2 regions of the Bacillus sp. V2I10 genome follow, and region 2 is predicted to be linked to the other one. Evidence: a T-box and tRNA genes for the amino acid it is inferred to sense, from the RefSeq annotation. Region 2 holds a T-box; the other holds one or more tRNA genes.
What was found. The T-box of region 2 lies ahead of thrS (threonine--tRNA ligase). A T-box ahead of a tRNA ligase gene usually reads a tRNA of that ligase, here a tRNA-Thr.
Positions count from the first base shown of each region.

Region 1 (3,483 bases), 2.1 Mb from region 2:
TCGGCGCATTTGTCCTAAATCCATTGGTACCCCGATAATTGATATTCTTTCTTTCATGTAAATCATCCCCCTTAGTAAGAAACTCTGTCTCTATTGTACTGATAAAAAGGGTCATGACTCAACTCGACAAAATCGTGTATATATATACAGAGTTTTCTGTAAAATAATTGGCAAAATAGTAGAAAATAAGTAATAGGATGATGCAGAGTCAGCTGATTTCCAGGTCATTTGACTATTTTTTCGGATTTCCACTTTACCTTTATGACTGATCTGAATTGAACATCGAAATTGGATGCAAACTATCTAACTCGCAATAGCCGGCTTTTAATTAATGAAAGACTATAACCGACTCGAGCGAATCAGTGTTCAATTCGCAAAAATGGGTTTTCGGCTCGCAAACTTCAAATTTCAATAAAAAAATCATATAAAAATGCCTGTTACTAGCTGCCGTTGGCCATTATGAATCAAAGCTGCTGCTAATTATGAAAGAGTTTACGCTGTGTATTGAACTTCATATTTAGATCCGCCCCCCCAACTCGTAAAAACCAGTTTTCAATTAGTAAAAACTTATCTCTGACTCGCAAAAATCATGGTTTAACTTGCGGAAACTGATCTCCAACTCGCAAGCCTCATATTCAAAAAGAAAACTTTTTTAACATAAAGGATAAGATATAGAATTCATATTGATACGAACGTTTTATGAAGCACGTCTATATGTAATTTTTTAATCATTATTCCTAAACAAAAAACCGTTAGACATCAAAGTCTAACGGTTTTTACAGGGTACTTATGATGGAGCCTAGCGGGATCGAACCGCTGACCTCCTGCGTGCAAGGCAGGCGCTCTCCCAGCTGAGCTAAGGCCCCGATATAAAAAAGAAGTTCTGGAGCGGAAGACGGGATTCGAACCCGCGACCCCCACCTTGGCAAGGTGGTGTTCTACCACTGAACTACTTCCGCAAAAATGGTGTGCCATGAAGGACTCGAACCTTCGACCCTCTGATTAAAAGTCAGATGCTCTACCGACTGAGCTAATGGCACAAAGAATGGCTGGGCTAGCTGGATTCGAACCAGCGCATGACGGAGTCAAAGTCCGTTGCCTTACCGCTTGGCTATAGCCCATCAATTATGTATGTATTCTATAAAATTCTAATTGACCGTAAAAAGGTTTATGTCAACTAAACATATTATTTACAGTCTAGACAAGAACTATTCAGTTAAGTTTGTCTAAATAAAGTGGTGGAGGGGGACGGATTCGAACCGCCGAACCCGGAGGGAGCGGATTTACAGTCCGCCGCGTTTAGCCACTTCGCTACCCCTCCACACATAAGTGGTGCCGGCAAGAGGACTTGAACCCCCAACCTACTGATTACAAGTCAGTTGCTCTACCAATTGAGCTACACCGGCATATTAAGTGAGAAATACAATACTGTTTATTCGCTTTTTAAAGTCGTCTGCTGCAATGTCTTAATGGTGGAGGATGACGGGCTCGAACCGCCGACCCTCTGCTTGTAAGGCAGATGCTCTCCCAGCTGAGCTAATCCTCCGCATAAAAGATTGTGTGATATTTCACATAATAAGACTTACGTTTGAATGGTGACCCGTACGGGATTCGAACCCGTGTTACCGCCGTGAAAGGGCGGTGTCTTAACCGCTTGACCAACGGGCCGTTTTATTAGTTTAATGTAAGCTCCCAACCGGGCTTGAACCGATGACCTCTTCCTTACCATGGAAGTGCTCTACCGACTGAGCTATGGAAGCAAGGCTCCGCAGGTAGGACTCGAACCTACGACCGATCGGTTAACAGCCGATAGCTCTACCACTGAGCTACTGCGGAATAATGCTAGCCTGGCGACGTCCTACTCTCGCAGGGGGAAACCCCCAACTACCATCGGCGCTGAAGAGCTTAACTTCCGTGTTCGGCATGGGAACGGGTGTGACCTCTTCGCCATCATCACCAGACATAATGACAAAAATTATTATACTATGAAATCAGAAGATTTCAAGTGTTTTTTTGAAAGAAGTTATTCTTTCAAAACTAAATAACGTTTGATAACAAGATTCACTTACATTTACACATATTAGACTGTGGTTAAGTCCTCGAACGATTAGTATCTGTCAGCTCCACACGTCACCGCGCTTCCACCTCAGACCTATCAACCTGATCATCTTTCAGGGTTCTTACTCACTTGCGTGATGGGAAATCTCATCTTGAGGGGGGCTTCATGCTTAGATGCTTTCAGCACTTATCCCTTCCGCACATAGCTACCCAGCGATGCCTTTGGCAAGACAACTGGTACACCAGCGGTGCGTCCATCCCGGTCCTCTCGTACTAAGGACAGCTCCTCTCAAATTTCCTGCGCCCACGACGGATAGGGACCGAACTGTCTCACGACGTTCTGAACCCAGCTCGCGTACCGCTTTAATGGGCGAACAGCCCAACCCTTGGGACCGACTACAGCCCCAGGATGCGATGAGCCGACATCGAGGTGCCAAACCTCCCCGTCGATGTGGACTCTTGGGGGAGATAAGCCTGTTATCCCCGGGGTAGCTTTTATCCGTTGAGCGATGGCCCTTCCATGCGGAACCACCGGATCACTAAGCCCGACTTTCGTCCCTGCTCGACTTGTAGGTCTCGCAGTCAAGCTCCCTTGTGCCTTTACACTCTGCGAATGATTTCCAACCATTCTGAGGGAACCTTTGGGCGCCTCCGTTACATTTTAGGAGGCGACCGCCCCAGTCAAACTGCCCACCTGACACTGTCTCCCAGCCCGATCAGGGCTGTGGGTTAGAATTTCAATACAGCAAGGGTAGTATCCCACCAATGCCTCCACCGAAGCTGGCGCTCCGGCTTCCAAGGCTCCTACCTATCCTGTACAAGCTGTACCAAAATTCAATATCAGGCTACAGTAAAGCTCCACGGGGTCTTTCCGTCCTGTCGCGGGTAACCTGCATCTTCACAGGTACTATAATTTCACCGAGTCTCTCGTTGAGACAGTGCCCAGATCGTTACGCCTTTCGTGCGGGTCGGAACTTACCCGACAAGGAATTTCGCTACCTTAGGACCGTTATAGTTACGGCCGCCGTTTACTGGGGCTTCAATTCAAAGCTTCGCTTGCGCTAACCTCTCCTCTTAACCTTCCAGCACCGGGCAGGCGTCAGCCCCTATACTTCGCCTTGCGGCTTCGCAGAGACCTGTGTTTTTGCTAAACAGTCGCCTGGGCCTATTCACTGCGGCTTTTCAGGGCTATGAACCCTAAAAAGCACCCCTTCTCCCGAAGTTACGGGGTCATTTTGCCGAGTTCCTTAACGAGAGTTCTCTCGCTCACCTTAGGATTCTCTCCTCGCCTACCTGTGTCGGTTTGCGGTACGGGCACCTCTCACCTCGCTAGAGGCTTTTCTTGGCAGTGTGGAATCAGGAACTTCGGTACTAAATTTCCCTCGCCATCACAGCTCAGCCTTATATGAGAAGCGGATTTGCCTA
Region 1 covers NZ_JAUSYV010000001.1:180,380-183,862, forward strand. Annotated here, with positions in the region: gene rocF (arginase) at 1-57, opposite strand, end outside; tRNA gene QFZ72_RS00920 (tRNA-Ala) at 794-866, opposite strand; tRNA gene QFZ72_RS00925 (tRNA-Gly) at 885-959, opposite strand; tRNA gene QFZ72_RS00930 (tRNA-Lys) at 965-1,040, opposite strand; tRNA gene QFZ72_RS00935 (tRNA-Gln) at 1,047-1,121, opposite strand; tRNA gene QFZ72_RS00940 (tRNA-Tyr) at 1,237-1,321, opposite strand; tRNA gene QFZ72_RS00945 (tRNA-Thr) at 1,331-1,406, opposite strand; tRNA gene QFZ72_RS00950 (tRNA-Val) at 1,471-1,546, opposite strand; tRNA gene QFZ72_RS00955 (tRNA-Glu) at 1,594-1,668, opposite strand; tRNA gene QFZ72_RS00960 (tRNA-Thr) at 1,688-1,760, opposite strand; tRNA gene QFZ72_RS00965 (tRNA-Asn) at 1,765-1,836, opposite strand; rRNA gene rrf (5S ribosomal RNA) at 1,846-1,961, opposite strand; rRNA gene QFZ72_RS00975 (23S ribosomal RNA) at 2,088-3,483, opposite strand, start outside.
Region 1: it encodes a tRNA-Thr, which carries the amino acid that the T-box ahead of thrS (threonine--tRNA ligase) is inferred to sense. The anticodon was not compared.

Region 2 (3,483 bases):
TCATTGCATCTTTTATTTGAAAATCAATTTTCGGACCGTAAAAGGCTCCATCACCTTCATTTAATTGATAAGGAAGGTTTAAATCTTCAAGCACGTGTTTCAGTGATTGTTCGGCCTTCTCCCAAAGCTGATCAGAACCCATTGAGTTCAGGGGTCTAGTGGATAGTTCAACAGAATAATCAAAGCCGAATGTACGATAAACCTTGTCTATCTGAAGAAGCACACTTTTAATCTCATCTTCAATTTGATCTGGTCGGACAAACAAGTGGGCATCATCCTGACAGAAAGTGCGGACTCGGAGCAGCCCATTCAGCGCTCCGCTGTATTCGTGCCGGTGAACCTGGCCGAATTCTGCGAGTCTGACGGGAAGGTCCCGGTATGAATATAGCTGGTTTTTATAAATAATCATGTGCCCCGGACAATTCATAGGCTTTAATGCAAACTTCGCTTCATCCACATCCGAAAAATACATATTTTCATGATAATGATCCCAGTGCCCTGACTGCCTCCACAGCTTTTCATTCATCATTAATGGAGTCTGCACCTCTCGATAGCCTGCTTCCCTTTGAACCTCTCGAAGAAAATTCTGCAGCTCATTTCTCACCAATTGGCCGTTTGGCAAAAAGAATGGCATACCAGGAGCCTCTACCGAAAACATGAACAGCTCCATTTCTTTTCCAATCTTACGGTGATCCCGCTTTTTTAGTTCCGCAAGCTCTTTTAAATGGAGTGCTAATTCTTTTTTACTTGAAAAGGCAATACCTGAAATCCTCTGCATGACGAGATTTTCTTTATCTCCCTTCCAGTAGGAACCGGAAACAGCATTTAACTTAAATGCTTTAATAAATTTTAATGAAGGCAAATGAGGCCCGCTGCATAAATCAATAAATTCTCCATGCTTACTGATGGAAATTAGGTTACGTTCCTTTTGTTCATGAAGAAGCTCCAGTTTCAGTGCCTCCCCTTTTTCATAAAGAACAGCAGCGGCTTTTTCATATGGCAGCTCCAGCTGTTCGAGTTCCTGCTTTTCATTCATTATTTTCTGCATTTCCTGTTCGATCATCGGCAGTTCTTCTTCACTGATGCTGTGAGGCAGCTGAAACTCATAGTAAAACCCGCTGTCCTGATAAGAGCTGCTTCCCAAAATCGCGCCTTTATACAATCTCTTTACTGCCTGGGCAAGAACATATGAACAAGTATGATTCAAGAAAATCTGACGTTCATCAGACTCAATTGTAATAATCTCAACTTCTGAGATGTCATCCACTATGTCATGTAAACTTAAGACCTCTCCATTTACCTTCCCTCCAATTACCTTATTATTTTCTTGATTGCGATGATTGGCCAAATCCTTCAACAAAATTTTATTCTCCATTTTAAACACTCCTTTTTACTCTAAAAATATAAAAAACGCACTCATCCCTAAAATAGGGACGAGTGCGTTTACCCGTGGTTCCACCCAGCTTTCCATTCTAAAAAAAGAATGGCTCCAGCGCTATAACGCAGCGTCTGCGGCACGGCATTTCCTCCGTGCTGTTCCAAGGCGGTAAGTTCATTTTCCTGCATTAGGAAGTTCTCAGCTTTCCTTCCCTCTCTGTAAACCGGCAAAATGACTCGTGTCCTTATCTGTACTTCTTTTATGAAATTAAAAAAACGCACTCATCCCTAAAATAGGGACGAGCGTGTTTGCCCGTGGTTCCACCCAGCTTTCCATTCTAAAAAAAGAATGGCTCCAGCGCTTTAACGCAGCGTCTGCGGCACGGCATTTCCTCCGTGCTGTTCCAAGGCGGTAAGTTCATTTTCCTGTATTAGGAAGTTCTCAGCTTTCCTTCCCTCTCTGTAAACCGGCAAAATGACTCATGTCCTTATCTGTACTTCTTTTATGAAATTAAAAAAACGCACTCATCCCTAAAATAGGGACGAGCGCGTTTGCCCGTGGTTCCACCCAGCTTTCCATTCTCTATTTTTAAAAAAGAATGGCTCCAGTGCTTTAACGCAGCTTCTGCGGCACGGTATTTACTCCGTGCAGTATCAAAGGCGGTAAGTTCATTTTCTGCGTTAGGAAGCTCTCAGCAATCCTTCCCTCTCTGAAAACCGTTTAAAATGACTCATGTCCTTTTCATCACTTTTCAAATAATTATTTTCGATTTTACAATACACTCCATTAGAATTCAACTATTATTTTACAATATTCATCGAATTTTGTTGTGTTCCAACTTTGGTGATAAAATCTTTAAGACGATTTCAATGTCTCGCTTCTTTAAAAACTCTTTCCGAATGAAGCAGCCCTCTATGGTAATCTATTAGCGAAGCAAAGGAGCTGATATCATGATCATTACTGACAGAATTTATGGAGAGTTTCAAGTAGATGTCATTCTGGAAGATATAATAAATAGTAAACCGATGCAAAGGTTAAAAGGCATTCATCAGGGCGGTGCAAGCTACCTGGTAAATCCAAAGTGGAACGTGACCCGATACGAACATTCCATAGGTGTCATGCTTTTAATTAAAAAACTTGGCGGCTCTTTGGAAGAACAAATTGCAGGTCTGCTTCACGATATTTCTCACACGGTTTTTTCACATGTTATAGATTTCGTTAATGAAAATGATGAAGAAGATTACCACGAAAAAATAGTTAAAACTGTTATTGAGGGATCTGACATACCATATATTCTCAATAAATACGGCTATGATTATAAAGAAATCGTCCTCGATGATTCAGCATGGACTATTCTTGAACAGAAAGCTCCAAACTTATGTGCAGACCGTGTAGATTATACGCTTCGTGACATGAGCGCGTATGGTCAAATCTCACAACTGGATATAAGTCTGTTTCTTGAGAATTTATCTATAAAAGACGGAAAAATGATTCTTCATAACATTGAAGCAGCAGAATGGTTTACAGAAACCTATTACAAAGAAGTCATTGATTTTTTTATGCATCCATTAAATATCTATGGTTATGATCTTTTAGCAAAAGCATTAAAGATCGCCATCATGAAACAGGTCATAAACCTTGACGATCTGCTTAGGACAGACGATGAGGTAATGGATATTCTTCGCTCTTCTGGGGATCAAGAAATCGTGTCTATCATTAGAAAAATTCACCCAGGGGTGATTGTTAAAGAAGATTCCTGCTCCTGGGATTTACATCGTAAAACAAAAATAAGGATCATTGATCCAGCAGTGCTGCATGAGAGCACCCTTTCAAAATCATCAGTCCTATCACAAAATGTCAGAGCAATTGGGGAAAAAATCTTAAAAAAAGCAGCGGAAGGATCGTTTGTCAGAATTGTATCGGATGAATAAAGGGAATCAGATAGTTCATAGGCATTTTCCGAAAGTTAGATCTCAAGTTTAAGATAATTAAAAAGTGATTTCAGATAGGCGGAACATGATTTCAGCTAGTTTGATAGCCGCCGCAAATCCTTTTCAGCTTAAAAAATGGAACAAAAAAACACCAATCCCATGATTGATGCACTA
Region 2 covers NZ_JAUSYV010000001.1:2,260,293-2,263,775, reverse strand. Annotated here, with positions in the region: gene thrS (threonine--tRNA ligase) at 1-1,375, opposite strand, end outside; T-box leader at 1,427-1,638, opposite strand; T-box leader at 1,670-1,881, opposite strand; T-box leader at 1,913-2,132, opposite strand; gene QFZ72_RS11625 (HD domain-containing protein) at 2,329-3,309, shown strand; gene QFZ72_RS11620 (hypothetical protein) at 3,481-3,483, opposite strand, start outside.